DNA from 2 places in the Arthrobacter sp. sptzw42 genome. Region 1 is predicted to be linked to the other one. Evidence: riboswitches for the same ligand, from Rfam matches in the RefSeq annotation. Region 1 holds a riboswitch; the other holds the start of a gene.
What was found. A riboswitch is a leader RNA that binds a small molecule or an ion and turns the genes downstream of it on or off. The one in region 1 is predicted to bind S-adenosylmethionine.
Positions count from the first base shown of each region.

Region 2: another riboswitch for S-adenosylmethionine. It lies ahead of AC5RT4_RS04270 (DUF1737 domain-containing protein); the one in region 1 lies ahead of AC5RT4_RS01615 (bifunctional o-acetylhomoserine/o-acetylserine sulfhydrylase).

Region 1 is NZ_JBNHEX010000001.1:351,435-366,798, forward strand. Features, by position in the region: gene AC5RT4_RS01580 (glycine C-acetyltransferase) at 1-323, shown strand, start outside; gene AC5RT4_RS01585 (NAD(P)/FAD-dependent oxidoreductase) at 363-1,487, shown strand; gene hutI (imidazolonepropionase) at 1,499-2,710, shown strand; gene AC5RT4_RS01595 (DeoR/GlpR family DNA-binding transcription regulator) at 2,806-3,594, shown strand; gene AC5RT4_RS01600 (CPBP family intramembrane glutamic endopeptidase) at 3,666-4,442, shown strand; gene AC5RT4_RS01605 (HNH endonuclease signature motif containing protein) at 4,463-5,995, opposite strand; gene AC5RT4_RS01610 (VOC family protein) at 6,258-6,896, opposite strand; SAM riboswitch class IV at 7,060-7,175, shown strand; gene AC5RT4_RS01615 (bifunctional o-acetylhomoserine/o-acetylserine sulfhydrylase) at 7,220-8,545, shown strand; SAM riboswitch class IV at 8,648-8,763, shown strand; gene metX (homoserine O-acetyltransferase MetX) at 8,776-9,891, shown strand; gene AC5RT4_RS01625 (MFS transporter) at 10,070-11,452, shown strand; gene AC5RT4_RS01630 (zinc-binding dehydrogenase) at 11,556-12,674, shown strand; gene AC5RT4_RS01635 (LysR family transcriptional regulator) at 12,719-13,618, opposite strand; gene mmsB (3-hydroxyisobutyrate dehydrogenase) at 13,758-14,660, shown strand; gene AC5RT4_RS01645 (CoA-acylating methylmalonate-semialdehyde dehydrogenase) at 14,674-15,364, shown strand, end outside.
Region 2 is NZ_JBNHEX010000003.1:39,131-54,494, reverse strand. Features, by position in the region: gene AC5RT4_RS04305 (low molecular weight protein-tyrosine-phosphatase) at 1-291, shown strand, start outside; gene AC5RT4_RS04300 (chorismate-binding protein) at 325-2,412, shown strand; gene cls (cardiolipin synthase) at 2,427-3,902, opposite strand; gene AC5RT4_RS04290 (aminodeoxychorismate lyase) at 3,999-4,928, shown strand; gene AC5RT4_RS04285 (hypothetical protein) at 4,979-5,140, shown strand; gene AC5RT4_RS04280 (hypothetical protein) at 5,384-5,638, shown strand; gene opgC (OpgC domain-containing protein) at 5,737-8,127, opposite strand; SAM riboswitch class IV at 8,472-8,586, shown strand; gene AC5RT4_RS04270 (DUF1737 domain-containing protein) at 8,600-8,878, shown strand; gene AC5RT4_RS04265 (rhodanese-like domain-containing protein) at 8,875-9,285, shown strand; gene AC5RT4_RS04260 (O-succinylhomoserine sulfhydrylase) at 9,286-10,494, shown strand; gene AC5RT4_RS04255 (DUF1905 domain-containing protein) at 10,496-10,789, opposite strand; gene AC5RT4_RS04250 (glutamate--cysteine ligase 2) at 10,879-12,108, opposite strand; gene AC5RT4_RS04245 (UDP-N-acetylglucosamine 1-carboxyvinyltransferase) at 12,176-13,699, opposite strand; gene AC5RT4_RS04240 (glycoside hydrolase family 25 domain-containing protein) at 13,878-14,705, shown strand; gene AC5RT4_RS04235 (energy-coupling factor transporter transmembrane component T family protein) at 14,777-15,364, opposite strand, start outside.

The sequences.
Region 1 (15,364 bases):
ACCTCGTGGAGAACTCGGCGGAGCTGCGGAGAACACTCTTTGACAACGCTGCGCTCTTCCGCCGCCGGATGACCGAGGAAGGCTTTGACCTGCTGCCCGGCGAGCACGCCATTGTCCCGGTGATGTTCGGCGACGCCGTCCTGGCTGCCAAGCTGGCCGACCGGATGCTGCAGCATGGCGTCTTCGTCACCGCCTTCAGTTTCCCCGTGGTGCCGCGCGGGGCCGCCCGGATCCGGGTGCAGCTTTCGGCCGCCCACTCAGCGGACGACGTCGAAACGTGCGTGCGGGCCTTCGTCGCCAGCCGTGCCGAAGTCGGAGCCTGAGCTCAGCCGCCGTCCGCCCAACTCTGCAAGGATGGTGCCATGGCAGCACACTACGACGTCCTAATTGTCGGCGGCGGCGTCGCCGGGCTATCCCTTGCTTCGGCGCTGGCCGGCAAGTGCAGCGTGGCGCTGGTGGAGGCTGAGCAGGAGCTGGCGTACCACACCTCCTCCCGCTCAGCACGGCAGCTCATCCCCAGCTACGGTCCGCCCGTGGTCCAGGAACTGACGGTCCGAACCCTCGAGCTGATTGCTGCCCGCGACGCTGAGCTGCCCGAACACGTGCTCACACCCCGCAGCTTCATGTTGGTCGGGACCGAGGAAGAGGTGGCTGCCGAAGCCAGCGGCTCCATGCAGCCCATCAGCGTGGCCGAAGCACTCGAACTCTGCCCGGCGCTGGTCCCGGATTCGTTTGCCGCCGCCGGCCTCGACACCGGATCCTTCGGCTGCAACGCGCCCCTCCTGCTGGCCGACTACCGGGAGCGTGCCCTCGCGGCCGGGGTGGACATCATCACCGGCGCGCGGGTCCATTCCGCGCAGCGCCTCGGCTCCGGCTGGCAAGTGGGAGCCGGCACGGAGGCACTCGAAGCGGGCGTCCTGGTCAACGCCGCCGGCGCCTGGGCCGATGAACTCGCCGTCATCAGCGGGGTGGAGAAGCTCGGGCTGCAGCCGTACCGGCGGACCGCGGCGATTGCCGCCGTCGAACACCCCTTGCCCGAGCGGAGCCCTATGGTGGCGGCAGCGGACAATTCGTTCTACTTCCGCCGCGAGGGTGGCGACGTGCTGATCTCCCCGTCCGAATCAGTGCCCAGCAGGGCCGAAGACGCCAGGCCCCGCCCCGGTGACGTGGAGCGGCTCGCCGCAAGGCTTAATCAACTGACAACGCTCGGCATCACCGGAATCCGCCGTGCCTGGACCGGGTTGCGGACCGAAGCGGCGGACGGTATCCCGGTGGCCGGTTTCGACGCCGAAGCCCCCGGCTTTTACTGGCTTGCAGGCCAGGGCGGCTATGGGTTCCAGACATCGGCCGCGATGGCGGAACTGGCAGCAGGGCAAATACTCGCCGGCCTCGACACAACCAGCAGCGCCTCGGGCCGAACCGACGACAGTCCGGCATCCCGGACAGCGCAGGCGCTGGCGGCAACCCGCTGGTCCGTCCGGCGCTGAAGAATGGCACTATGAGTACGCTGATCACCAATATCGCCGAGCTGATGACGCAGGACCTGGAGCACCAGGTCCTGCGGGACGCTGCGGTGGTGATTGAGGGGGAACGGATCTCCTGGTTCGGCGCCGCGGCCGACGCACCTGCCGCGGACGACGCCGTCGACGCCGGCGGCCGTGCCATGCTCCCCGGCTGGGTGGACTCCCATACCCACCTGATTTTCGCCGGGGACCGGACGGCGGAGTTCGAGGCGAGGATGGCTGGGGAGTCTTATTCCGCCGGGGGCATCGCCGTCACTATGGACGCCACCCGGTCAACCTCCGACTTCGACCTCACCCGCCTCGCGCTGGCCCGCGTTGACGAAGCTGTTGCCCAGGGAACCACCTACATCGAAACGAAAACCGGTTACGGCCTGGACGTTGAACACGAAACCCGGAGTGCGCGCATCGCCTCCACCGTGGCCGACCAGGTCACCTACCTCGGAGCACACCTGGTGCCTGCCGGGCAGGATCCGGACCACTACACGGAACTCGTCTGCGGTCCGATGCTGGCCGCCGTCCGGCCATACGTGCAGTGGGCTGATGTCTTTTGTGAAAAGGGCGCTTTCACGGCTGAGCAGTCCCGGCGGGTCCTGCTGGCGTGCCGCGAAGCGGGGCTCGGCCTGCGCGTGCACGGCAACCAGCTGGGCGAGGGGCCGGGAGTGCAGCTCGCAGTGGAACTCGGCGCCGCCAGCGTGGACCACGTGAACTACCTTGCGGAGCAGGACGTGGACGCGCTCGCCGGAACCTGGGCCGCCTGGGATGATGCCGACGGAACCGGACGGCGCGGCACCGTGGCCACCTGCCTGCCGGCCTGCGACCTCTCAACCCGCCAGCCGCTCGCGCCTGCACGGGCCCTGCTGGACGCCGGAGTCCAGGTGGCGCTGGCCTCCAACTGCAACCCGGGCACGTCCTACACCAGCTCCATGGCCTTCTGCGTCACCACGGCAGTGCTGCAGATGGGCCTCAGCGTCCATGAAGCCGTCCGGGCCGCCACCTACGGCGGTGCATTGGCCCTGCACAAGGACACAGGAAACGATGCCGACGGCGAACGCGCGGTGGGTTCAATCGCCGTCGGTCACCGGGCGGACCTTCAGCTGCTCAACGCACCCTCTGCGACGCACCTTGCTTACCGCCCGGGCATGCCACTGACGTACGCTGTATGGCGTGCCGGTAAACGGGCCAGGTAACCAGCACCACAAAATGGCGTTAGATGATCGTAAAGGACCTGTTATGATCAGAAACCGTCATCGGAGCTGGTGGCGGAGTACCTGGAGGCCATTGCATGACCCGCACCGACCGACTGACGGCCATCCTTGATCTCCTTGCCAAAACCGGGCAGGTAGAGGTCGAAGAGATCGTCACCACCCTCAACGTCTCCCCAGCCACTGCCCGGCGCGACCTGGACAGCCTGGCAAAGCGACGGTTGCTGACCAGGACCCGGGGCGGTGCCACCACCGGTGCTCTCGCGTACGACCTGCCGGGCCGGTACAACCGTGACGACCACGCCGAGGCCAAGGAACAGATTGCCCAGGCCGCCTCTGCACTGATTGCTCCAGGGGCGGTGATCGGCCTGTGCGGCGGCACCACCAGCACCGCACTGGCACAGATCCTGGCCACCCGCGAGGACCTCAACGCGCCTTCCAACCAGCCCACCCTCACGGTAGTAACCAATGCGATCAATATCGCCGGGCAGTTGGCGGTCCGGCCAAACATCAAGGTCATGGTGACCGGCGGAATCCTTAATCCGCGCTCCTATGAACTCGTGGGGCCTTACACGGACATCATTATGCAGAAGGTGGTGCTGGACATCGCCTTCATCGGCGTCAACGGCATTGACCCTGAAGTGGGACCAACCAACACGGGGGAGGGGGAGGCCTCGGTGAACGCCCTGCTAGCCAGCAGGGCACGCGTTTCTTATGTGTTGGCTGACTCGTCCAAAGTAGGGGTGCGCGCCTTTGCCACCATGGACGGCTACAACTTCACCCGCCTCATTACGGATTCAGGAATCTCGGCACGGGACAAGGCGGCCTTTGAAGCCAACGGTACGGAAGTGACTGTGGCTGCCAGCTAGTTTCAGCTGTGTGCCAGCCGGACGGTAAGGGCAATCAGCCCGGAACCAGGAACTGCAGGCAAGATGGGTACATGCTGGTTCCCTCCCGCCGTCGTTTGAAGATTGAAGTCTGGATTGTCCTGGGCCTGTCCCTGGGCCAGTCTGCGGTCTACTCGGTGGTGCAGCTACTGGACAAGATGACACGGGCGCCGCTGGCAGAAGGCACGTCCACGCTCAACCGCTCCCAGAGCACTCGTGAATACTTTGACCTGACCTACCAACTGCTGGACATCATCTTCGCGCTGGTGCCCGTGCTGCTGGTGATTTACTTCCTCACGGACCAGCGGCAGGCAGCCTCCGGTGACAGCAACGCGGGTTCGGCTTTCCGCAAGCTCGGATTCAACTTCGAGCGGCCTGGCCGGGACCTGTTCCAGGGGTTGGGACTGGCGGCTCTGATAGGTATCCCGTCCCTTGGCCTTTACGCCGCGGGGAGGGCTCTTGGAATTACTACGGCCATCATTCCCAGTGCGCTCGACGCGTATTGGTGGACAGTGCCGGTGCTGATCCTCTCGGCAGTGCGCCATGCCGTGGTGGAGGAAGTCATCGTGGTGGGCTACCTGTTGAACCGCTTTGGGAAGTTCGGCTGGAGCGTACCGCTGTCCATCGTCGTGAGCTCGGTGCTCCGCGGCACCTATCATCTGTACCAGGGCTTTGGCCCCTTCATCGGCAACGTGGTGATGGGCCTCGTTTTCGCGTGGCTGTATACCCGGACGCGCCGCGTCATGCCCCTGGTGATCGCCCATGCCGTGCTGGACATCGTGGCCTTCGTCGGCTTCAGCCTGTTCGGCAAGGCCATAGGACTGGGGTAAAGGCTCAAAATCCGTGAAGGTCAACCGCCGCGCGCGTGCAGGAACCGTTCGATGCAGTCCTCTCCGGGGGAGTGCGCGACGAGGACAAAGTCCACGTGGCCGCGCGTAGCGTCTTCCGGCACGGTCTGGAGTTGGCGTGGCAAGTGTGGTGGTTCCCAGTCGTGGTGTTCGGGTTTGTAGTGCCTGCCGGTGGGTGAGGTCCAGCCCGGCGGTTGGGTGCTGGTGGCCCTGGTGGGTTTCCAGGCGGTGGCGTGTTTGAGGCGGTGGTGCGTGGGGCAGAGCTGGCCGAGGTTGCTGATTCCGGTGGTTCCGCCGTGGTGCCAGGCGGTGAGGTGGTCGGCTTCGTTGTCCAGGGAGTTGTTGCTGCACCCGGGGAACGTGCATTTGCCGTCCCGGAGCTGGAGCGCTTTCTTCATGGCTTTGGTGAGGCGGTAGCTGGTCCGACCGATCTCCAGTGGCGCGCCGTCGCGGGGGTCCACGAGGACCCGGTAGAACGAGTTGGCGCCGTTGGTGACGAGGTCTCTAACCATCGAGGGCGGGATGGGTCCGTAGCCGTCCAGCATGGCGGGTTCGTCGGTGAGGCCGAGCAGGGAGAACACGGGCACGGTGACCAGTACCTGTGGCCGGATCGATGACGATGGCCCACGATGCGTTCCTGTACCTGCATCAGAGTCTGCAGCCGGGCCTGCGTCTGCGCCTGTATCGTCACTGCTGCCGGTAGTGGTTCCGCCGCTGATCATGTCCCCGCTGCTGAGGAGGGCTCCGGCGAACTGGTCGGCCCGCAGTTGGGTGAGGGTGCGGTGTTCGTTGGGGCCCTGGAGTCCGCGGGCGAGGGCGGTGAGCCGGTTCCAGCCCGCTACCGCCTGGTCAGCGGGCAGGTAGGCGGAGAGCCAGGCCATCCCGTCCTGGTCCGGCCGGTATTCCACCCGCCGGTCCGCCACACCCCTGATGTGCCGCTGTTCGATGGACTCGGCGTGGTGGCGCTCGCGCCAGGTCCGGGCTTTGGCTTTAGACCGGTATGCGGGGATGTCCCCGATCGGCGCGGCGGTGCCGGGTTTCGTGGTGTCCGGGTTCAGGAAGTGCGCTTCCAGGGCCGCGGCGCCTGCGGGGTCGAGGGTCGCGGTTTCCTCGATCATGGCCAGGGCGTGCAGCCAAGAGATCGTCCCGGTTTCGAGGGCGGCCAGGGCCAGGGGCAGGGACGTGGTCAGGGCATGGGACTGAGCCAGCAGGGCGCCGGCGGCCCGGCTGCTGAGGGTCAGGAGGCAGCCGATTTCCGCGGCGATGGCCATTTCCTGTTCCTGCACGGGCGCGTTCGGCGGAGCGGCCGCCCGTGCAGACTCGGCGTACGTCGCTGTAGCGTTGACCACTAACGCCGACATCCGGGCCTGGACCGCGGAGGCCCCGGTAAGGATGTCCAGGCAGCCATCAGCCAGCCCGGCCAGCGGATCAGCAGTCGAGAACGGCTCCGAACCGCATCCCTTCGCCTCGGCATTGAGCACGGAAATAGCGGCATTGATGTCCTCAAACGCCTTCGCTACCGCCGCTTTTCCCATACACCCATGATGACAAGGGGGTCTGACATTCCTCCGGCAGGTTTCGCTTCCAACTGCGGCCAGGGTTTCGAGAGGCTCAACTGCCGGCCCGGGTTCCGAGGAACTTAACCCGCCGCAATACGCCGCGAAGTGGATTCGGCCGCCATCAGCGGGTGGCGCCGTTGTCACCTGCTGATGGCGGCCGAAGCTCAGGAAAGAGCGGGCTGGTATATCCGACCGTACGGAAGCCCGGGCATCAGCCCCGCAACTCCGCCAGGGACAATCAGATCGTGACGGCTCCGTTGGCGGTCTCGAACGTCACCGAAAGGATCCCGGGGGTTCCGTGCGGTGCCACCCACTCCACGGCCACGTCCTCGAGCGGCTTCTCTACCGGCTCACCCAGCCATTCAGTAACGCGCTCAGCCGAACCGGCAATGGTCAGGCAGCTCATCTTGACGTTGCTTTCGTAGGCGTTGGACGGGTGCAGGGTCGGGTCGCCCTCCCACTTGAGCATGTACGGAACCTGCGGGTCTGCGATCAGACCGAGGATGCCGATCTGTTTCCAGACCAGTTCGCGGCCGTCGGGAAACTTACGGTTTCCGTTGACCGAGGAGCGGCCAAGGCGCTCTTCGAATGGTGCCAGGTCGTCAACCTCGACGCACCAGCCCATCCAGCCGCCGCCGGCGGCAGACCGCGCACGCACTGCCTGTCCGAAGGGAGCCTTGTCCGAAGCGGGGTGGTCCAGGACCTCCACCACTTCGAGGTACTTGTGTCCCGCAAGCGGGATGATCATATTCCGGGTTCCGAACCGCGGGTGTACCCCGCCCTTCACTGCCTCAACGCCGAGGGCAGAGGAGATACGTTCGGTGGTGGCAGCCAGGCCATCGTGTTCACAGGCGTAAGAGACGTGATCCATGCGCATGGCAACATCTTGGCACTTTGTGATCGGGCTCTCAGCTAAGGCAACCCTTACTGGGATTTTCCCGTGGAAGCACTGGTTTTTCTGCGCAGGTCCCCGAAATCTTGAGGACTATGTTCGTCATAATCCTGTTCGGCCGTGTCTGCACGTTCCTACACTGAGCTCAGGTCATGAGTGCCAGCACGAAGCCCCGGCTTGCTGGCCGGCAACCCTCCACCCGCGGTGGGGTGCCCCGGGTGAGGACCTGGTTGTCCGGCAACGGCCGGATGGCAAGCGCGGCCCGCGGTGCTTCCCAGCATGCCGGGCCCATGTCAAAGGAGCCTTACTTGTCCAACGGATGGTCTTTTGAAACCCGCCAGATCCACGCAGGGCAGGAGCCGGACGGTGCCACCGGCGCCCGGGCCCTTCCCATCTACCAGACCACGTCCTTTGTCTTCCCCAGCGCTGAAAGCGCCGCCAACCGCTTTGCCCTGGCCGAGCTGGCACCCATTTACACCAGGATCGGCAATCCCACGCAGGAAGCGGTGGAGCAGCGGATCGCCAGCCTGGAAGGCGGCCTGGGAGCGTTGCTGCTCAGCTCCGGCCAGGCCGCCGAGACCTTTGCCGTCCTGAACATCGCCGAGGCAGGGGACCACATCGTCGCCAGCCCCAGCCTCTACGGCGGCACCTACAACCTCTTTGCCCATACACTCAAGAAATTCGGGATTTCAGTCACCTTCGTGGCAGATCCGGACAACCTGGACCAGTGGCGCGGGGCAGTCCAGCCCAACACCAAGCTCTTCTTCGGCGAAGTGGTGTCCAATCCGCGGCAGGACGTCCTGGACATCGAAGGCGTGTCCCAGGTGGCGCACGACGCCGGCGTTCCACTGATCGTGGACAACACCCTGTCCACCCCGTACCTGATCCGGCCGCTCGAATGGGGTGCTGACATTGTGGTGCACTCAGCCACCAAGTACCTCGGCGGCCATGGCTCCGCCATTGCCGGAGTGATCGTCGACTCCGGAAAGTTCGACTTTGGCAAGGACCCTGCCCGGTTCCCGGGCTTCAACACCCCGGACCCCACCTACAACGGGCTTGTCTACGCCCGCGATCTCGGCGCAGACGGTGCCCTCGGCGCGAACCTGTCCTACATCCTGAAGGCCCGTGTGCAGCTGCTGCGGGACCTCGGCTCGGCGGTGTCGCCTTTCAACGCCTTCCTCATCGCCCAGGGTCTGGAGACGCTGAGCCTGCGGGTGGAACGGCATGTTGCCAACGCCCTGGAAGTTGCCCAGTGGCTGGAAGCGCGTGACGACGTCGAATCGGTCGCCTATGCGGGGCTTCCCTCCAGCCCCTGGTACGAGCGGGGCCGCAAATACGGCCCCAAGGGGACCGGCGCCATCGTGTCGTTCAACCTTGCCGGTGGCGCGGAGGCGGGCAAGCGTTTTGTAGACGCGCTGGAGCTGCACTCCCACGTGGCGAACATCGGCGACGTCCGGTCGCTGGTGATCCATCCGGCGTCGACCACCCACAGCCAGCTGTCGCCCGAGCAGCAGGTGGTGGCGGGCGTGAACCCCGGCCTGGTGCGGCTTTCGGTGGGGATCGAACATATCGATGACATCCTGGCCGACCTCGAAGCCGGCTTCCGCGCGGCCAAGGAGGCCACCGGAGCCTAGCCCTCCCACAGGGTGGGCGCCCGGGGGCAGCAACGGGCCGGGGAAGTCACAACCAGTCACACTCTTGGCGGCAGGCAGGGGCTGTTTCGTACACTCGAACCAGGTCATGAGTGCCAGTGACAGCCCCGGCTTGCTGGCCGGCAACCCTCCTTCCGCGGCGGGGTGCCCCGGGTGAAGACCTGGCCTGCCGGTCATATGACGGCGGGCAAGCGCGTAGAAGAGGTCTTGCCATGACGGTTACCGTCACCCGTACAACTGTCCCCGAACACGGCATTGTCCGCTACGCCTCCATCGGCGGGCTGAAGCTCGAAGCCGGCGGTTACCTGCCGGACGTTGTTGTGGCCTACGAAACCTGGGGCACCCTGAACGAGGACGGCAGCAACGCCGTCCTGATCGAACATGCACTGACCGGCAGCACCCACGTGACCCGGGGCGACACCGAGGAGCCCGGTTGGTGGGAACAACTCGCCGGGCCGGACGCACCAGTGGATACCAACCGCTTCTTCGTGGTGTCCGTAAATATTGTGGGCGGCTGCTACGGCTCGACCGGGCCCTCGTCGCCTGCCCCGGACGGAAAACCGTGGGGTTCGCGTTTTCCGCTGGTGACCCTGCGGGACAGCACCGTGGCCGAAGCCCGGCTGGCAGACCAGCTCGGAATCCGGAGCTGGTACGCCGTGTTGGGCGGCTCAATGGGCGGCGCCCGCGCCCTCGAATGGGCCGTCACCTTTCCGGAACGGGTGCAGCGCTGCGCCGTGATCTCCATTGGTGCCGCGAGCACGGCAGAACAGATCGCCTTCGCCCAGGCACAGACGCTCGCCATCCGGCAGGACGCCAACTTCAACGGCGGCGACTACTACGGCGGCCCCGCCCCCGAGGAGGGGCTGGCCCTCGCCCGGCGGATCGCCCACATCACGTACCGCTCTCCGGTCGAGCTGGACGGCAGGTTCGGCCGTGCGCCGCAGGCTCCCGAATCACCGTTTCAAGGCGAGCAGCTTGCAGCGCGCGGGCGCTACCAGGTGGAAAGCTACCTGGACCACCAGGGCAGCAAACTGGTCCAGAGGTTTGACGCCAACAGCTATATCGCCATCACCGAAGCGCTCATGAGCCATGACATCTGCAGGGGGCGTGGAGCCCTCGTCCAGACCCTGTCCGCTTGCACTGCACGGTTCTTTGTAGCGGCGGTGGACTCTGACCGGCTCTACTTCCCGTCCCAGTCATGGGAACTGGCCCGTGCCCTCCCCGGCGAGGTAGACGTCCACCTTATCGAGGCACCCATCGGGCACGACGGATTCCTCACGGAGATCGCCCAGCTGGGGAGCCAGCTGCGGGACCATCTTTCGGAGTAGCCCCGGCCCCACAAGCCTGCCCGTGTGCATTAATGCAGATGCACTCTGCATCATTCGGCGTTGAGCTGCGCGTTTGGGAGGACCATACTCGATGGGACCCGGCGGTTCGTGACCAAAACCACACGCATCCGCTACAGACTGTCCCAGTGGTGTCGAAGACGACGCCGAAGGAGTTCACATGAGTACGGAACACTCCGCCGCACGGCGGCCAGAGGAAACCGACGTCAAATCCACAGGCCTGAGGAAAGTAGTGACGGCCTCCATGGCCGGCACCGTAGTTGAGTGGTATGAGTTTTTCCTTTATGCCTCGGCCGCCACCCTGGTGTTCGGCAAAATGTTCTTCCCCAACTCAGGGACGGAACTCGACGGCATCATCGCTGCCTTCGTTACTTACGCCGTAGGCTTCGTGGCCCGCCCGATCGGCGGCATTGTCTTCGGCCACTTCGGGGACAAGTTCGGCCGCAAGCAGTTGCTGCAGCTGAGCATCATCCTGGTGGGCGTGGCCACCTTCCTCATGGGATGCCTGCCCACCTTTGCCCAGATCGGTTACTGGGCCCCGGCCCTCCTGGTGTTCCTGCGCTTCGTCCAGGGCTTCGCCGTCGGCGGGGAGTGGGGCGGCGCCGTGCTGCTCGTTGCCGAGCACAGCCCGAACAAGTCCCGCGGGTTCTGGTCCAGCTGGCCGCAGTCCGCCGTTCCCCTCGGCAACCTCCTGGCCACCGGCGTGCTGTTCACCCTTTCTGCCACGCTTTCCCAGGAAGCATTCCTCGGCTGGGGCTGGCGCGTCGCCTTCTGGCTCTCGGCCGTGATCGTGATCGTCGGCTACTACATCCGCACCAAGGTCCAGGACGCCCCGATCTTCATCGAAGCCCGCAAGGAAGTCACCGTCGAGAAGAAGGGCTACGGCGTCGCCGAAGTCTTTCGCCGCTACCCCCGCGGTGTCTTCACCGCCATGGGCCTGCGTTTCGCCGAGAACATCCTGTACTACCTCGTGGTGACGTTCTCCATCACCTACCTGAAAGTGGTCGTCCAGACCGACACCTCCCGGATCCTCCTGCTCCTGCTGGTGGCGCACTTCATCCACTTCTGCGCTGTCCCGCTCGTGGGAAAGATGTCCGACAGCTTCGGCCGCCGGCCGGTCTACATGGCGGGCGCCATCCTCGGCGGAACCTGGGGCTTTTTCGCCTTCCCCATGATGGACACCGCCAACGACATCGTCATCCTGGCCGCCATCACCATCGGCCTCCTCTTCCACGCGCTGATGTACGCAGGGCAGCCGTCAATCATGGCCGAGATGTTCCCCACCCGGATGCGCTACTCTGGCGTCTCCCTGGGCTACCAGGTCACCTCCATCGTTGCCGGTTCGCTGGCACCGATCATCGCCACTGCACTCTTGAGCAACTTCAAGTCCTCCACCCCGGTGGCCCTGTACCTGCTCGGTGCCTGCATCGTGACCGCCATCTCGGTGTTCTTCCTCAAGGAGACCCGTGGCATCTCGCTCCACGACGTGGACGCGGCAGACGCCAAGGGCACGGCCGACCTGCTGGCAGCGGCCAAGAAGTAGGCTCCGGCACCCGCCACCGCACAACACGCAGACTGCCCGACCCGCGACAACGCAGGCCCGGGCAGTTCGGCCGTCAGCCCCATCGACGAAGTCAGGATTTCCCATGAAAGCAGCCGTTCTTTACTCCACTGTCCCGCCCGGAACGAGCTACACCGACGCGCACCCCCTTCGGGTCGAGGAGCTCGACCGGCCGGAACCCCGGGCCGGCGAGCTGGGCATCACCATCACCTGCTCAAGCCTGTGCCACTCCGACCTGTCAGTGGTGGACGGTTCCCGCGTCCGGCCCCTTCCCATGGCACTGGGGCACGAGGCCGTAGGACGCGTTGCCGCAGTGGGGGAGGGCGTGACGGATGTTTCCCCCGGAGACCACGTGGTCCTCGTCTTCGTCCCCAGCTGCGGTGCCTGCCGCGCGTGCCGGGCAGGCCGCCCCGCACTCTGCCACCGCGCTGCGGAAGTCAACGGGACCGGGGACCTCCTGCACGGCGAGGCCCTGCTGCGGACGCCTGCAGGGGAACGGATCAACCACCACCTGGGGGTCTCGGCGTTCGCCGACTATGCAGTGGTGGCGCGGGAATCGGTGGTGGTTATCGACGACGACGTCCCGGACACTGTTGCAGCAATGTTCGGGTGCGCCGTACTCACCGGAATGGGAGCGGTAATGAACACCGCTGCAGTCCAGCCCGGCCAGTCAGTGGCGGTCTTCGGACTCGGCGCCGTGGGGCTTTCGGCCGTTATGGCCGCCGCTCTCGCGGGTGCCTCCTCCGTGATTGCCATCGACCCGAATGCCGGCAAACACGGGCTCGCCCTGAAGTGCGGCGCCACGGCGGTGGGGACGCCGGACGAGGCTTCCCGTCTTATTGCTGAGGCCGCGGGTGACGGCGTGGACACTGCCATCGAAGCTGTGGGATCAGCACGTGTCATCACCTCCTGCCTTGAACACGTGACCCGCGGCGGCGCCGTGGTCTCCGTGGGACTGCCGCACCCCACTGCGGAGCTGACGGTGCCCGCGCTCCAGTTCGCGGGAGCGGGCAAGCGGCTGCTCGGGTCCTATATGGGCGACGCCGTTCCAGGCCGGGACATCCCCCTCTATCTCCGGTACTGGCGGGAGGGCAGGCTCCCCGTTGAGCTGCTGCACACGGACACCCGGCCGCTGGAGGAGATCAACGAAGGCCTCGATGCGCTCGCCGCAGGACAGGTGGTAAGGCGGCTCTTCCAGGCCTGACATGGATCCTGCTCCAATTGCAGCAGGATCACGCGCCCGCCGCATCAGGCTGCCAACAGATCCTGGCGTTCCGCCACCTCTTCCTGCAGCGCAGCAATCACGGCCTGCACCCTGGCGGACCGCAGCGCTTCCGGCCGGGCCACTGCCCAGATGGGCACCTGGCGCTGGAAGGAGTCCCGGAGCACCGGAACGAACCCTGGATCCCGGGCCACCATAAAGCTGGGAAGCAACCCGATGCCGGCACCGCGGCGTACCGCCTCCACCTGGGCGAAAATGCTCGTCGCCTGGAAACTGGACTTAGGCATCGGCAGCTGCGAGGACCGGTGGCCCAGTTCGGCCACCTGAAGTGCCGACTCCACGTAGGAGACGAAGCCATGCTGCCGCACACCGTCGGGCGTTTCCGGTAATCCCCTCCGGGCGGCGTAGGCGGGGCTGGCGTAGAGCCGCAGGAAGTAGTTGGTCAGGAAGATGGCCTGCGCGTTGCTCACGTCCGTGCGTCCCACCACCACCTCCAGGTCCACGCCGGAGCGGTTCTGGCTGACCTTGCGCGTGGCACTGAGCATCTCAACATTGAGCATGGGATGCCGGTGCTGCAGCCGGACCAGCGCAGGCGTGACGAATTCGGCGCCGAAACCGTCAGAGGTGCTGATCCGCACCATGCCGGCGAGAGCGTCCCGGTCCTGGCCTGTGACCGCAGCCAGGGAACCCAGGGTTTCCTCGATCCTCTCGGCCGCGGCGACGGCCGAAGCGCCCAGCTCCGTCAATTCCCACCCGTGCGGGCTGCGCTCCAGCGTGCGCCCGCCCAGTTGCTTGTCGAGGGCGAGGATCCGCCGGGAAATAGTGGTGTGCGTGGTACCAAGCGTTTCTGCGACGGCATTGAAACGCCCCAGCCGGGCCACGGTCAGCAAAATCAGCAGGTCGTCCGGACTCGGTAGCCGCGCCACTCATCACCTTCCATCCGTGTGCATCAGTGCACATACTGTCTGTGTTTTTTCCCCTTGATTGCACTGTAACAGGGGTGTGATGGTGGACACAGACCTTCCGGCTGCCTTCGGCCGGGGACACAGCAAAGGAGCTTGGACCATGGCAGTAGTCGGTTGGATTGGGTTGGGGAATATGGGCGGTTCCATGTCGGGGAACCTCGCCAAGGCGGGCCACGACGTACGGGGATTCGACCTCAACCCCGCCGCGCTCGCCGCAGCGGAGGCCGGAGGGGTCAAACCGGTGGGAAGCATCGCCGAGGCTGTGGCCGGCGCCGACGTCGTCTTCACCATGCTGCCGAAGGGCGAACACGCCAGGGCCGTCTACCTGGGCGCGGACGGGGTGCTGGCCCATGCCGATACGCGCACCCTCCTGGTCGATTCCTCCACTATCGATATCGCCGCAGCAAAGGAGCTGCACGACGCCGCCGCTGCCGCCGGCTTCCGCTTCGTTGATGCCCCTGTCTCAGGCGGGATGAGCGGCGCGGCAGCCGGAACACTCACCTTTATGGTCGGCGGTGAAACTGGTGCCGTGGCCGATGCTGCCGGCTTCATCCAACCGATGGCCGCAAACATCATCCCCACCGGCGGAGCCACCACCGGCCAGGCGGCCAAAATCTGCAACAACCTGATGCTCCTGATCAACCTTGCCTCTACAGCCGAGGGCGCCGTGCTGGCGGACCGGCTTGGCCTCGACAAGAAGGTGTTTTGGGATATCGCCTCCGTCTCCTCCGGGGACAGCTGGGCCTTGCGCACCTGGTACCCCGTTCCCGGCGTCGTCCCCACCGCGGCATCCAACAACGACTTTGCGCCCACGTTCACCGCCGAACTGGCAAACAAGGACATCGGCTTGGCCATCAGCGCTGCGGAAGACACCGGCACGCCCCTGGAAATCGGCAAGCACGTCCAGCAGCTGTACCAGCGCCTTATCGATGCGGGCGAGTCCGGCAAGGACTGCTCCATGATCATCAAGCTCGTTGACGGTTCCCTGGATTCAGCAAAGTAGAAGAGAGACTTTCATGCAAACCATCCCGCATTACATCAACGGCAGCCGCGTCACCGACGCGGAACGCTTCGGCCCCGTCTTCAACCCCGCCACAGGAGAGCAGGAAAAGCAGGTGGCGCTGGCTTCGGCCGCCCGCGTGGAGGAAGCCATCGCCGCGGCCAAGGCCGCACTGCCGGCGTGGCGGGCAACGAGCCTGGCCAAGCGGACCAACATCTTCTTCCGCGTCCGCGAAATCCTTAACCAGCGCAAGTCCGAACTGGCTGCCGTCCTTACCAGCGAGCACGGCAAGGTGCTTTCCGACGCCGAAGGGGAGATTTCCCGCGGGCTCGAGAACATCGAGTTCGCCACCGGGCTCTCCCACATGCTCAAGGGGGAACGCTCTGAGCAGGTTTCCAGCGGCGTGGACGTTCACTCCGTCCGGCAGCCTGTAGGCGTGGTGGCCTGCATCACCCCGTTCAACTTCCCGGCCATGGTGCCGCTGTGGATGATCGGCAGTGCACTGGCGTGCGGCAACACCGTCCTCCTGAAGCCGAGCGAAAAGGATCCCTCATCGGCCGTATTCATCGCGGAAGTCTTCGCGGAAGCGGGGCTGCCCGCCGGCGTGCTGAACGTGGTCCAGGGAGACAAGGAAGCGGTGGATGTCCTGCTTGAGCACCAGGACGTGAAAGCCGTCAGCTTCGTGGGCTCAACGCCCATCGCGCAGT
Region 2 (15,364 bases), on a different contig from region 1:
CCGGCGTGGTTCCGCGAACGGGACCTCATCCTGGCCCTGGACATTGACCATTACGCCTGGCTCACCGAAGCGGCTCCGGACCAGGAGTCCAGGGATAAGGTCCGCATGCTGCGCAGTTTTGATCCCCTGCTGGCGGAAAAGGACCTGCTGGACCAGGGCATCGAGGATCCCTGGTACGGCGGCCAGTCCGATTTCGACGCCGTCTGGCGCCAGATCCACGACGCGCTGCCCGGGCTCGTGAACCACATCAAGGGTGCCGTCATCAAAGATGCCCAGCTACTGCACAGATGAAAGCCCGGCGGGGAAAAAGGTACGCTCTAACCCATGAGCCCAGCCCCCGTCATCATCGCCATTGACGGGCGCTCCGGCGCAGGGAAGACAACGCTCGCGGTCGAACTGGCGGCGCGGCTGCGCGCCCATCACAAGGTCGCGCTGTTCCACCTCGAGGACATCTACCCCGGCTGGAATGGGCTGATGGCCGGCATCGACCGCTATGTCGCCACCGTCCTCGAACCCTTGAGCCGGGGGGATGCGGCTACCTGGACAAGCTGGGACTGGGATAAACATTACGACGGCGACGTCCGCGTCACGCTGCCCGCCGAGATTGTGATCGTAGAGGGAGTCGGGTCCGCTGCCGGCGCCGCGCGCCCACTTCTCAGCGCCGTCATTTGGGCGGACTCTCCGGAGGACGTGCGGCGCACCCGCGCCCTGGACCGGGACGGCGGGACCTACGAACCCTACTGGGACCAATGGGCGGCCCAGGAAGAGGAGTGGCTGAACGGCGACGACGTCCCGCGCCACGCCGACGTACGCGTCCTGAACCGGGCCGACGGCAGCGCCCCCTCCGATGTCCTGCAGCTCCTGCCGTACCTCCCCGGCCTGGCCACTGCCCTTTCCCCCGAACTGTCCGCCCGCCGCGGCCTAAGCCTTCACGCCGAGCGCCTGGACCTGCGCCCGGATGCGGCTACGCTGTTCCATTCGCTCTACGGCGGCTCACCCAATGCCGTTTGGCTGGACTCTTCCAACGCGGACGGCCCGGCCGGAACCAGAACTTTCCCGCCCGCGTCCGCCGCTGCCGAGCGCAGCCGCTTCAGCATCATGGCGGACGACGCCGGCCAGTCCGGCCAGTCGGTGACGCACCGCTCCGGCGAGAGCGTGATCCGCGCAGGCTGCGCCACAGCCACTGTGGAAGGCTCCTTCTTCCGCTGGCTCGATACGGTGTGGGGCGGAGACGGGGTCAGCATCCCGGACGGTTATCCCGGAGATTTTACGCTCGGCTGGCTGGGATGCCTGGGGTACGAACTCAAGCGGGAAACCGGGGGCGCCGATCTCTCTTCACCCACCCCCGATGCCGCCCTGATCTTCGCCGGCAGGGGCGTAGTACTGGACCACGCCGCCGGCAGTGCCTGGCTCCTGGCCCTGGCTGTTCCTGACGCAGACCAGTGGCTTGGCCAGGCGCGGGCAGCCGTGGAAGCTGCTTCCCGCTCCGCCGCACCGGCCGCCCTGACCGCCCAAGCGGGCGGCAGCAGCGGCGTCGTACTTCCGGCGGTGCCCGTGTTCCGGAGCCGCGATACCAGCGGCGCCTACAAGGCGAAAATCGCCGCGGCGCAGCACGAGATCGCTGAAGGTAACACCTACGAGGTGTGCCTGACCACTACGCTTATTGCCAATGTTCCGGCCGCTGAGCTGGACCCGTGGCAAACCTACCTGGACCTCCGCCGCAAAAACCCGGCCCCCTTCGCCAGCTACTTGAGATTCGGCGGCCTCACGGTGGCCAGCACCTCCCCCGAGCGCTTCCTGAAGTTGGGGTCCGACGGCGGCATGCGCGCCGAACCCATCAAGGGAACCCGCCGCCGGGCCGCTGATTCGGCGGAAGATGAGCAGCTGCGGTGGGACCTCGAAACGTCCTTGAAGGACCGCGCCGAGAACATCATGATCGTTGACCTTCTGCGCAACGACCTCAGCCATTTCGCGGTCCCCGGTTCCGTAACGGTGAGCAGGCTCTGTGCCATCGAAAGCTACGCCACCGTTCACCAAATGGTGAGTACCATCGACGCGCAGCTGCGGCGCGGATCATCCCGTGCCGAAGCTGTGGCAGCCTGCTTCCCTGCCGGTTCCATGACCGGTGCACCCAAGATCAGCACCATGGCCATCCTGGACCGGCTGGAAGGCGAAGGGCGCGGACTGTACTCCGGCGCCGTCGGATACTTCTCCCTGAACGGCGCAACGGACCTCGCCGTCGCCATCCGGACTTTGGTGATCCGCGGGGAAGGTGACGGGACGGTGGAACTGACGCTCGGCGTCGGCGGCGCCATTACCGCCGACTCGGACCCTGATGACGAATATGAGGAGATCCGGACCAAGGCCTTCGGCGTCCTCTCGACCCTTGGCGCGGAGTTTCCTGACGTTTAGACGAGGCCCGCCTGTTACTGGACGGTGGCTGTCAGCCTCGCCACATTGTCCACATAGCGTGCTGCGAGTGGCCGGTTGAGCCAGTCCGCCAGCTTAAGCTCATGCGAAATATCCCGGTAAGTGTCTTCCACGGCACGCATCTTGGTGACAATGTCGGCGCCAAGCAGCATTACCGACACCTCCAGGTTCAGTGAGAAGGAGCGCATGTCCATGTTGCTGGATCCGAGGACGGCCACTTCGTCGTCGATGGTGAAGTGCTTGGCGTGGAGCACAAACGGGGCTTTGTACAGGTAAATCCGGACGCCGGCTTCCAGAAGGGCCTCATAGTAGGAGCGCTGGGCATGGTGGACCAGGAACTGGTCGCCCTTCTCGGAGACGAACAGCTCCACGTCAACCCCGCGCTGGGCAGCGGTGGTGATGGCGTAGAGCAGCGAATCGTCCGGGACGAAGTACGGGCTGCAGATGGAGATCCGGCGCTGGGCGGAGTAGATGAGGGTATTGAAGAGCCTCAGGTTGTTTTCCGTGATGAATCCCGGGCCGCTGGGCACCACCTGCGCCGTGACGTTGCCGGGACGCGCATCCGCCGGGAGCTGCAGTTGGTGTTCCAGGGATTCGTCGGTCTCACTGAGCCAGTCGGTGGCAAAAACGACGTTGAGGGTGGTGACGATCGGCCCATGCAGGCGGGCCATCAGCTCCACCCACTCCCGGCCCGCCTTGCGGTGCCTCGGGTTGTTGTAGGACGGCTCAATCAGGTTCTGCGAGCCGGTGAAGGCGGTCTCGCCGTCGATCACCATGATTTTGCGGTGGTTCCGCAGGTCGGGGCGGCGCCACTGGCCGTGGATGGGCAGGAGCGGAAGCATGCGCTTCCACTGGATCTTGCTGGCCTTGAGCCGTTTCAGGAGCCGGTTGTAGCCCTTGACCCGGAGGGTGCCGATATGGTCGAACAGCACCCGGACTTCCACGCCCCGTTCGGCCGCTTCCTCAAGCGCCGTCAGGAGCTCGTCGGTGATGTGGTCCGTGCTCATGATGTAGAACTCGGCATTTACGAACTTTTTCGCCTTCCGCACCGCCTGCGTCATGTGCAGGATCGAGTCCGGGTAGCCGGGGATAAGCTCCACGGAATTGCCGTCCACCATGGGCAGTGAGCCCAGCCGCCGGTTCAACTCCGCCGCGGACCTCACCCATTCGGGGCCCGGGTAGTCGCTCTCCACGTCCGCCAGCGAGGAGATCCCGGCGCGCACCCGCTCGTTGACCTGCTGCTGCTGCTCCCGCCGTCGTTTGGACAGCTGGAAGTTGCCGAACAGCAGGAAGAGGATGATGCCCAGAAACGGGACAAAAAAGATGCCCAGCAGCCACGCCATCGCTGTGGTGGGCCGCCGGTTGCCGGGGATGATGCCCAGGGCCAGCACCCGGATCACCAGGTCGGCGACGGCCAGCAGCACCACGATCCATGTCGGCGCGGAACCGGCAAGCGAAAATGGCCACAACACGTGTATTCCCCCCGGAGGATGGGCTCCCGGCGGACGGATTCCGGCCAGGGCACTCTGCCCAGCTTATCCGCAGGGACGCCGCACTAAGCTGGAGCCATGACCTCTCCAGCTTCTGTGGTTCTTGTATTCCTCGACCCCGCGTTCCCGGACGGCCGGCTGGCCGATGCGTCCAAACCCCAGTTGTTGGTCACGGACCAGGGTGCGACCCGCGGCGACGGCATCTTCGAGACCATGCTTGCCGTGGACGGCAGCGTCCGGAAAATCCAGGCGCACCTGGACCGTCTGGCGGGATCCGCAGCAGCACTGGACCTGACCATTCCCCGCGAGGAGGAATGGCGCCGCGCCATCGCCACAGCCCTGTCCGAACACCGGACCCAGCACCCGCCCGTGGCCGGGTCCGACGACGAACTGGTGGTCAAGCTGGTAGTGACCCGGGGAGTTGAGGGTGCCCCGGCCCCCACGTCGTGGGTGCAGGTTTCTCCTGTCGGGTCGGCCGGACGCCGCCAGCGCGAGGCAGGCATCGACGTCATCCTCCTTGACCGGGGCTACGACAGTGAGGTTGCCGAACGTGCACCCTGGCTGCTGCTTGGCGCGAAGACGCTCTCCTACGCCGTCAACATGGCTGCCTTGCGGCACGCCCACAAACAGGGCGCCGATGACGTCATCTTCATCTCCTCGGACGGCCGCGTGCTGGAGGGACCAACGTCAACTGTTCTGATGGCGCACCTGGAAGCGTCCGACGACGGCGCTCCCGTCAAGCGGCTCATCACTCCACAGCTGGACAGCGGCATCCTGGCGGGTACCTCCCAGGGTGCTTTGTTTGCGGCCGCGAAAACGGCCGGGTGGGAACTGGGGTACGGTCCGCTGGAGCCCCAGGACCTGCTGGACGCGGACGCCGTCTGGCTGATTTCCAGCGTGCGCATGCTGGCCCCGGTGAACCGCATTGACGGCAAAGAGGTGGGCACCCCGTCGGTGCAAAAAGAGCTCACCGCGGAGCTGAACGAGCTGTTCGCGGCAATCGAATAGGTTTTGCCTTTGGGGCCATGTTCCTGGCGCCCCATCAGCCGTAGGGTGTGGTGCGGGGCGACACCGCACTGCTGGAGGACCAGCAGGACAGGGATGCGGTGGACCGCCTGGGCCTGGAACCATGGCAACCCGGCGAGAAAGCCCACTACATCAGGTTCTCAGCCACAGTGATGACCGCCGCCGCTTCAAAGTCAATGCACCGGATATTTTGAACACCCGTCTCACTGACCGCCGGCGGGCTTCCTTCGAGTAGCCGGAGACTGAGGGTAATTCCAAACGCTTGCTGAATGTGTAGCCTACTAGTAAGGTCTACATTGTAGATAAGGCACTAGCACCGCCCCAGCTATCCGCTCCAAAGGAGCTGATCATTACTCCATGGCCCCGTGCAGGGCATTGAGTCTCTCGCTGCTGTAGCCGAACGGCGGTACACACGCACTTAGCGAAGGGACGCCGTCATGGCACATTCGCAGTTCGATATTTTTCTCCAAGAAGCCACTTACCTGGACCAGTCCTCTGGCCACAACCTCAATGACGACCGCCTCTACGGGCTTTACACCAGTTGGTGCTACATCAACCAGCAGGTCCCCGGGAGGGAAGCCTCTTTTTGGGCAGCCATGAAACACCGGATCACCCCCGGCTGCAACGGCCTCCGCATGAAGGGCCCGGCCGCCACTGACTACATCCTGGCGAGTTCCCCGGGGCTCGTATAGGCATCGAAGAACCAGAAAGGCGTGAAGCGCTGCCCAGCCGGCAGCGCTTCACGCCTTTTGTTTTAGTTATTTGCCTCCGGCAGCCTTCAAAGGTTTCCTTAGGTGGGGATGAACCGGAAGAGGAATCGGGTGCGGACCATTACCCACAACAGTCCCAGCACCAGTGCGTAGGCTGCGGTGTTCAGCAACACGTCACCCTGCCGAAGAGCCGGAATGTTGGCGATTACGGCGATGAGCGCTACGTGGAGGATGAAGACGTACAAGGTTGCCCGGCCCAGGGGAATCAGGAACCAGCCCAGGGCCCGTTCCACCGGCTTCCAGTAAGCCGTCAGGAAGGCGTAGGCGGCCACCACCAGGACCATGACGTTGAGGAGCCGGCCCGGAGCCAGATACGTGCGGCCAAAAAAGAGGTCGTACATGGTCCTGTACGCCGCATCCGGCACAAGGCCGAGCCGCACATCGAAGCCGTTGGCCAGATACGGGTTGCCCCAGGACAGGAAGGCGAAGACGAGCGCTGCCGCCGTGCACGCCAGCACGATCCCCGTGTGTCCGGCGAGCCAGGCAACCACCCTGTGCCGGTGGAACCCAGCCACCAGGCCGATGACAAACAGCACCTGCCACACCAGCAGCGGGAACGAATCCTCGAACTGGGAAGGCAGGATGCGGAACCGCGTCGCCGCTCCCATTGCATACACGGCCAGGGTGGCCGCCAGTACCCACAGGGTTTTGCCGCGGTTAAGGGCCGCCAGGATCAGTGGGCTGGCAAGGAGCAGCACTACGTACAGGCCCATGATGTTGAACTGCCACGGGCCGACCTGCAGCAGCAGGATGGCCGGCAGGACCTGGGGCGGCACAGGAAACTGGAACAGTGACTCCATGCCGGCGTACAGGTCGTAGGTGCGGCCGGCGGCGTCGGACCCGGCCCCGCCGGTGCCTTGGTCCACGAACGTGGTTAGGGTGTCGGTTTGGAAGAAGGGCAACAGCGAGGCCAGGAACACCCCCAGAAGGACCACCAGCGCCGTGAGGTACAGCTTTCCCGCCCGCCGCGAGGTCAGGTCCACCACTGTCCCGAAGTCTTCCTTGACCCTTGGTCCGTACACCATGCCCACCACCAGGCCGGAGAAGAGGACAAAGAGCTCCGCCCCGGACACGAAGCCCACGGCCTCCTGGGTGAGCAACTGAAACAGCGACGTCATCCCCAGGTGGTTGACCACCACAAAGACGATGGCCAGTCCCCGCAGCAGGTCCACCCGGGAATCCCTGGAGGAGGAGTCGGCGTAAGCCCACGCTGTTGCCGCGTTCACGCGCCGGGGAACCTGCCATAGCGCCACGAGCAGAATGACCAGCGCCGCGGCAACAGTCCAGGAAGCAGGGCCTGAAAGGGTGTTGGCCCGCACGTGCCCGCTGCCTGCCACAACCTCCGTGACCGGCCCGGTGACCAGCGGGGAAGCCTGCAGCCTCTGCCGGGCTGCGTCTGCGATGGCAGGGTTCCCGGTGAGCAGCCAGTTGATGCCAGCCACACCCGTGTCTCTGGTGTTTGTGCGTTCATCCCACACCACCGCGGCGGTCCTGGTGAATTCGGTTGATCCTGCGGCGCCGAGGACCTGGTCCCACCAGGAGGCTTTGATCTCCATTTCGGTGGCGCCGCCGGACGCCGGGCTGTAGAAGGCGGACGTCTGCAGCAGGAACGGCTTATCTTTACCCTCCGAATACGTTGCGTAAAAGTTTTCGCTACCCGATGCAGTAAGCATTTCCTGAAGTTCGCCCTGCCGGGGAACGGTATTGACGGGCGCCCCGCCGGCCGTGTCGTCGTGGAATGCTGTCAGCCCCACCCAGTCCACCGCCTCGTCCCCCGGATAGTAAGGGCTATAGGCCGCGTCCGAGCCGTCCCACGCGCCGTCGCGGTTGGTATCGAGCAGGGCGAAACCTTCGCTTCCCGGCACCGGCGCATTCCGGTGCCGGTTGAAGGGGTAGTCCTTGCCCAGGTAGGGCTCCCACACCATGGCGGTACGGCCGCCGTCGAGATTGTTGAAGGCTGCGGCGACGGCCTGGAAGGCGGACCGGTAGGCGCTGGGCTGCTGGCCCCATTCCACCCAGCTGGCATTCATGTCGGGGGCAAAACGGATCAGCACGTGGCCTTTGAAGTTGCCTGTCAGATCGGCCACTTCGCCGGCGAATGCTGAAGCGGTGTCTGCAGTGATCTGGTCCAGCGGAACCGTGGGCTGCACCGTGAGCATTGCATGTGCGCCTTGTTCACCTGACTGTTCCAGGAAGCCCCGGATGTCATTTTTCTCCGAGGCGCGGAACGGGATGGCTATGTCGTGCCCGAGCAGGGCCGGTGAGGCACCCAGGCGGCCGGCGAAACCGGCAGCGGTGTCCTCGCCCCATTCCAGCACAGCGCCCAGCAGCGGCTTGCCGTCGCCCGGAAAGGTCTCTGCCGCACGGGCTGGTCCCGCCGGCAGCACTATCAGCAGGACTGCCATCAGCATCAAAACAAGGAAGGCGGCCGTGGCGCGGGTCAGGACCAGCAAGCCGTTGCGGGAAGTCCGGGCAGGCAGCGGGCTGTTGTGCCCGCGCTTGGGCGCGGCGGCTGATGACGTGCTGATGGGACCCCCGAAGCTGATACTCCAATGACGGGGCGGCCTGCCCCAAAAGAACTTTATCCGGCATCAATATGTGCAGCACGCCAGGTGCCTTGACGCCGGGGCGAGTCCCGCCGTCGTGCGTTACCGAAACTGGCGTGCCGGCCGCTCAGCGGGCAGGGCCGGTTCAGTTACGGAACATGACGACGACGGCGGTGCGGGCATGCCCGCCAAGTGTTACGTTTTTTGGGAGTAATGAGTACCGGTGCCAAGCCCTGACTAACCGGTCGGCAACCCTCCTTCCGCGGCGGGGTGCCTCAGGTGAATACTCGGCATATCGACCGAATCGTGTTGCAAGCGTGAGAGAAGGAGATCCGTCGTGTCTGACGCACCTGCCCCTGAAGAGAGACTTTCGTACCGGCTCGTCACCGGCCCGGACGACCGGACTTTCTGTGAACGGATTTCGGCCGCCCTGGCCGAGGGCTACGTGCTTCACGGCAGCCCGGCCGCCACCACCAACGACGGCCAGGTGATAGTGGCGCAGGCCCTGGTCCTTCCGGCAGCGATCGCCTCCGCTGATGCCGCCGTTGCCACCGCGGTGGATAACCTTGAGGCCGCCGGCGAGGACCTCGAGTTCGACGGCGAGGGCCACGCATGAGCTACGCGGGAGACCTGACGCCCCAGGAGGCGTGGGACAAACTGGAGCAGGGAGCCATCCTCGTGGATGTGCGGACCGAGGGCGAATGGGCCCACATCGGCATTCCTGACACCAAGGCCACCGACAATGATCCGCTGTTCATCCAGTGGACGTTTCCGGGCGGCATTCCCAACCCCGACTTCATCAGTTCCCTCGCCCAGCAGGCTCCGGAGGACTCATCGACGGAGCTGATCTTCCTGTGCCGCTCGGGGCAGCGGTCCATCGCGGCTGCGATTGCTGCCACCCAGGCCGGCTTTACGTCCTACAACGTGCTGGAGGGCTTCGAGGGCGAGCCGGACCGCTACGGCGAACGCACCGTCAACGGCTGGAAGAACCGCGGCCTGCCCACCAACCTCGGAAAGAACTAAGTGACCTTCAACGAAGACGCCGCCGGCTGGAGCAGCAACACCCAGGCCGTGCGCGGCGGGCTGGACCGCACCAATTTCCAGGAAACCAGCGAGGCCGTGTTCCTGAATTCCGGGTTCGTGTACGAATCCGCAGCCGCTGCTGAACGGGCCTTCACCGGTGAGGACGAGCGCTTTGTGTACTCCCGCTACGGCAACCCGTCCGTGGCCACCTTCCAGGAACGGCTCCGCCTCCTCGAGGGAACCGAGGCATGCTTTGCGACGGCGTCGGGCATGTCCGCGGTCTTCACCGCTTTGGGTGCCCTGCTGGCTGCAGGTGACCGCGTGGTGGCCGCCCGGTCCCTGTTCGGTTCCTGCTTCGTGATCCTGAACGAGATCCTTCCGCGCTGGGGTGTCGAAACGGTTTTTGTGGACGGGCCTGACCTGGAGCAGTGGCGCTCTGCGTTGTCCGAGCCCACCACCGCTGTGTTTTTTGAATCCCCGTCCAACCCCATGCAGGAAATCGTGGACATCGCCGCGGTCAGTAAGCTGGCACATGCCGCAGGTGCCACTGTGGTGGTGGACAACGTTTTCGCCACTCCCCTGCTGCAGCGCTGCGGCCAGCTCAGCGCCGACGTGATTGTCTACTCCGGCACCAAGCACATCGACGGCCAGGGCCGGGTGCTGGGCGGCGCCATCCTGGGCACCAAGGAATTCATTGACGGCCCGGTCAAGCAGCTGATGCGCCACACCGGTCCATCGCTGTCCGCCTTCAACGCCTGGGTGCTTACCAAGGGCCTGGAGACAATGGCCCTCCGCGTCAACCACTCCTCGGCGTCAGCCCTGCAGCTGGCCGAATGGCTGGAACAGCAGCCTGCCGTGAGCTGGGTGAAGTACCCGCTCCTGAAGTCGCACCCGCAGTACGAGCTGGCGGCCCGGCAGATGAGTGCCGGCGGGACGGTCCTGACCCTGGAACTGGCGACGACGGGTGCCCGCTCGGGCAAGGAGGCTGCCTTTGCGCTGCTGGACGGCCTCCGCATCATCGATATCTCCAATAACCTGGGCGACTCAAAGTCCCTCATTACCCACCCCGCCACCACTACTCACCGCGCGATGGGTCCGGAGGGCCGCGCAGCCATCGGCCTGAGCGACGGCGTGGTGCGGCTATCCGTGGGGCTGGAGGACGTGGACGACCTGATCGGCGACCTCGAACAGGCGCTGAAGCAGATTTAGCCTAGACGGAGAGCTGGACGGCAATGCCGTCACCTGCACCGACCTGCGCTTTGTCCCTGGTCTCCTTCTTCACCGGCAAAAGGTAGGAATCGCTCTTGGTGTCCCGGAACAGCGAGGTCTGCCAGGAGTGCTCTCCGACCTTCGCGGTGACCTTGATCGAGCCGAATGCCGTCCCGGCACCTGCAGCGCGGACCCGGATGTCATCAGCGATGTCCGGAGGCAGGGTCACAAAATGCCATCCTGCCTCACCGGGGTACAGCCAAAGTTCTGCTTCAAAGGAATACGAGGCCGTCACCCGCCGAGTATGGCACGAACCCGTTACTTGTGACCCGCGCTTCACAGCTGAGCTGGTCCTCGAGGACGCCCTGCTGCCCTTCCCGCCTACTAGGGCTGACGAACCCGCAGCAGATCGGGCGTTTCTTCGACCTTCGACAGATCCAGGGTGCCACGCATCGTCACCTCTACCGCATGCCTCACCACTGCGCCGAAGCCCAAATCCTCAGGTGCTGCAGCGGCCAAAGCTCTGTCGCGGATGCGGCGCTGTTCAGCTGCCCCAGTTCCACGGGCAATGACGTCCTCCACCCCTTGCCGGGCAAGGGAAAGCTCGCCCTGCTCCTGCAATACCGGCGCGAGATAGTCCACCAGTGAACGCACTACGTCTGCGGCGCGCGCCGGCCGGAAGGAGCCGAAGTCCAACAGCTCTCCGCTGAGTCCTCCGCTGCTGGCCTGCCAGGAGGCCATCCGCAAGAGTACGGTGGGCACCGGCGCCGGATCGATGCCCTGGCGCCACTCACGGCCCGCCGTCTCCACGAGCGCACGGACGAGAACGGCAAGAAGGGCTGCATCCTCGGCCCGGAGGCAAACGTCTGCCACACGGACCTCCACAGTGGGGTGGTTCCGTGACAGTCGGGCATCGAAGTAGAGCATCCCTTCGTCCAGCATGACTCCGCTGTCCAGCAGCCGGGTGACCACGCGTCGATAGGCAGAATAGGTCCCATAGATCCCGGCTGGACCGGCAGTGGGCCAGCGGTTCCACGCCTGGGTACGGTAGCTCTCGAAACCGGTCTGAAGTCCGTTCCAAAAAGGCGAGTTGGCACTGACAGCGGTCAGGACCGCAAGCTTGTCCCGGATCCGGTCCAGCACGGCCACGCCCTCGTCAGGGGACTCAACGTAGGTGTGGACGTGGAAGCCGCAGGTCAGCTGCTCCTGTGCGGTCAAGCCAAATCGTTCCAGCATCCTGGCATAGCGGGGATCGGGAGTGGTATGGCTCGATAACCCGAGGGGCGAGGTGGCCAATGCCGCCACCCGGGCATTGTTCTGCCTGGCAGCGTTGTCAGCGAGCGTCCGCCCTGCCCGGATTTGTTCCAGCAGCACACCGTACTCCAGGCAGGGCCGCGTCTGCGTCTCAATCTGCTCCAGCTTAAGTTCGGCACTCAAGCCCATCCCGTCGTCGTCGTAAACGGTTTTGTCTTCCGTTTCGAGGTCCCGAAAGTCATCCGGGGCGTCGTCGGCAGCCACCCTGCGGCCGGAAAGCAGGGCATCAGCGAGGGCGAGCGGCTCCCCGCTCTCCGGGTCAACGATCAGGAGCTCTTCCTCAACGCCGAATGTACGCATACACACATTCTGCGGCAGGTAAAGGTTTTTGGACGGTCCTCAGGACTTCATGACGAAGCGTGAATGCTTAGTCCTGGAAGTACTCCACCTTTGCCCCGATGGCATTCAGCCGCTCAGCAAGGTCCTCATAGCCGCGCTCGATGACGTAGATGTTCCGCAGCTCGGAAACACCCCTGGCCGCCAGCATGGCCAGCAGCAGGCAGGCTGCGGGGCGCAGTGCCGGCGGACAGCCAACCTCCGCCGCGCGCCACTTGGTGGGCCCGTTGACGTAGATCCGGTGGGGGTCCAGCAGCTGAACCTGGGCACCCAGCCGGTTCAGCTCGGTCAAGTAGATGGCCCGGTTTTCATAGACCCAGTCGTGGATCATGGTCTGGCCGCTGGCGTTGGCGGCTATGACTGCGAAGAAGGGCAGGTTGTCGATGTTCAGGCCGGGGAAAGGCATCGGATGGATCTTGTCCTCCGGCGCGTGCAGCTCGGACGGCTTGGTGGTCACGTCCACTAGACGGGTCCGTCCGTTGCGCGCCATGTACTCGCCGGAAATCTCCAGCTGCTGGCCCATCTGCTCCAGCGTGGCCAGCTCAATTTCCATGAACTCGATGGGGACCCTGCGGATGGTCACTTCAGAGTTGGTCACGATGCCGGCGGTGATGAGGCTCATGGCTTCAATCGGGTCTTCCGACGGGAAATACTCAATCTCCGCATCGATCATGGGACGTCCCGTGATCTTCAAAGTTGTGGTGCCGACGCCGTCGATCGTCACGCCCAGCATCTGGAGGTAGAAGCAGAGGTCCTGCACCATATAGTTGGGGCTGGCGTTGCGGATCACGGTTGTTCCCTCGCGGTGCGCCGCTGCCATGATGGCGTTCTCGGTGACAGTATCGCCGCGCTCCGTCAGCACAAAGGAACGGTCCCGGCTGTCGGCTTCGGGGGCCTGCACGGAATAGAACCCTGCGGTAGCTTCCACTGTCAGCCCGAACTGGCGCAGTGCCTGCATGTGCGGTTCAACTGTGCGCGTGCCAAGGTCGCAGCCGCCCGCATAGGGGAGCCGGTACTGCGAGGATTCATCCAGCAGCGGCCCCAGGAGCATGATGACGCTGCGGGTGCGGCGGGCGGCCTCAACGTCCATGGCCTCCAGGTCAAGGACGGCAGGCCTGCGGAGCTGTAGATCGGAGTCGTTGAGCCAGGTGCACTCGACTCCGATGCTGCTGAGCACCTCAACGATGCGGTTCACTTCCTCAATGCGCGCGAGGCGGCGAAGAACAGTGGTCCCCCTGTTAATGAGGCTTGCGCACAGCAGGGCGACGCCGGCATTCTTGCTGCTGTTGACGTCCACGGCGCCGGACAGCGTCTGGCCGCCTTCCACCCGAAGGTGCGTCATCTGCGGTTTTCCCACGTTGACGATGCTCCGGCCGAAGATTGCCTCCAGCCGCTGGATCATTTTCAGGCTCAGGTTTTGCTTGCCCTGTTCCATCCGTGCGATGGCACTTTGGCTTGTTCCAAGCTCGGCTGCCAGCTGGCCCTGCGTCCAGCCTTTCTCGCCCCGGGCATCCCGGAGCATGGCGGCAACGTGTTCAGTAGTTTCCTGCGTCATGCCGAAAAATATATCATGAATGAGTTACCGAGGGCTTATTTAGTAGCCAGCCGCGGCCTCTCGGAGAGCGTTTACCCACTACATGCGATAGAAGTCCGCTCCAACGGTTGTTGACCTTGCCCGCCTAACCGGAGGAAACTGGAGAAGTCCTCTTCCTTCGAAGGCGGCGAAGGTGACAATGAACCGGACCCAGGGAACTGAAGCGGCACTAGGGCTGGCGGCTCTGCTGTTCGCTGTCCTGCTGTTGCTTCCGGCCTGGCCCGCCTCCGCGGCTCCCTCCCCCGGGGAAAGCACGCAGTCGACGCTGGGCAACGATATCTCCTGGCCGCAATGCGGCAAGCCTTTCCCGGTTGGCCAGGCTTTTGCCATCGTTGGCGTGAACAACGGTCTGGCGAACAACACAAACCCATGCCTTGAAGAGCAACTGGAGTGGGCGGCAGCCTCATCCGGCGTCACGCCCCAGTTAAAGGTGTCCCTTTACGTCAACACCGCCAACCCTGGAAGCAGCGGCTCGTGGTGGCCAACCAGCAACGAGTACCCCATCGGATCCGCCGTCCATAACCCCTATGGCTCCTGTGAAGACAAGGACTACGGGAAGGCGTGCGCGTACATGTACGGCTACGCGAAGGCGTTCGACGACGCCTACATCCGCGGCATTACCAACCCCTCCGACTACTTCTGGTGGCTGGACGTGGAAACCGAAAACAGCTGGTCCGCCACGGACAAGGATGCGAACCGCGCCGTGCTGGAGGGCATGGCGGATTTCTTCCACAGCATCAACGTCAAGGGAGTCGGAATCTATTCCACCGGCCTCCAATGGGGCCGGATTGTGGGGACCGTCAGCAGCTCGAGCAGCCTCTACTACCTGCCCAGCTGGCTGGCCGGTGCGCGGACGCTGACCGGCGCCAAAGCCAATTGCTCAGATCCGCCGTTGACCGCCGGCGGCCACGTGGTCATCACCCAGTTCGTGTCGCGTAAATTCGACTACAACCACTCCTGCGTCTGACCTTGCGCCCTGCAGTCAGCCTCCTGCAGGCGGCCCGAACGTTTGATGTGTAGGACAGCAGGGCAAACCACTCAGCTCCCCAGCCACACCATGTTCCACGTGCCCGCCCAGACGGCCGCAGCAAAGGCCGCGCCGGCCATTAGCACGCCTCCACCGAGCACGCACAGGTCCAGCCCGCTGTAGGTGGATTCCCGCGCCCACGTCCGCCGCCCACCACCGAAACCACGCGCCTCCATGGTCACGGCCAGCCTTGAGGCACGGCGGATGGCCTGAACCAGGAGACCGAAGCTCTGCCCCATCGTGGCCTTTACCCGCTGCAGGGCACTGCCGCGGGAACCTACGCCCCGGGCCCGCCGGGCCATGCCGATGGTCTGCCATTCCTCCGCCATCAGCCCCACCAGGCGCATGGCAGCCAAAGTCCCCAGCACGAACCGGTGCGGGAGGCGTGCTTTTTGCGCCAGCGCATCCGCCAGGTCCGTGGGGTCAGTGCAGCTCATCAACAGCACCGCCGGGAGCGCGATTGCCAGGCCACGCAGCATAAACCCGACCCCCAGCTCCAGCGACCCCTCGCTCATGGTCCAGATGCCGACGTCGATCAGCGTTTTTCCGCTGTCCACCGCCAGGATGGAGGTACTCCAGCCGCCTACGGCTGCGGCAAG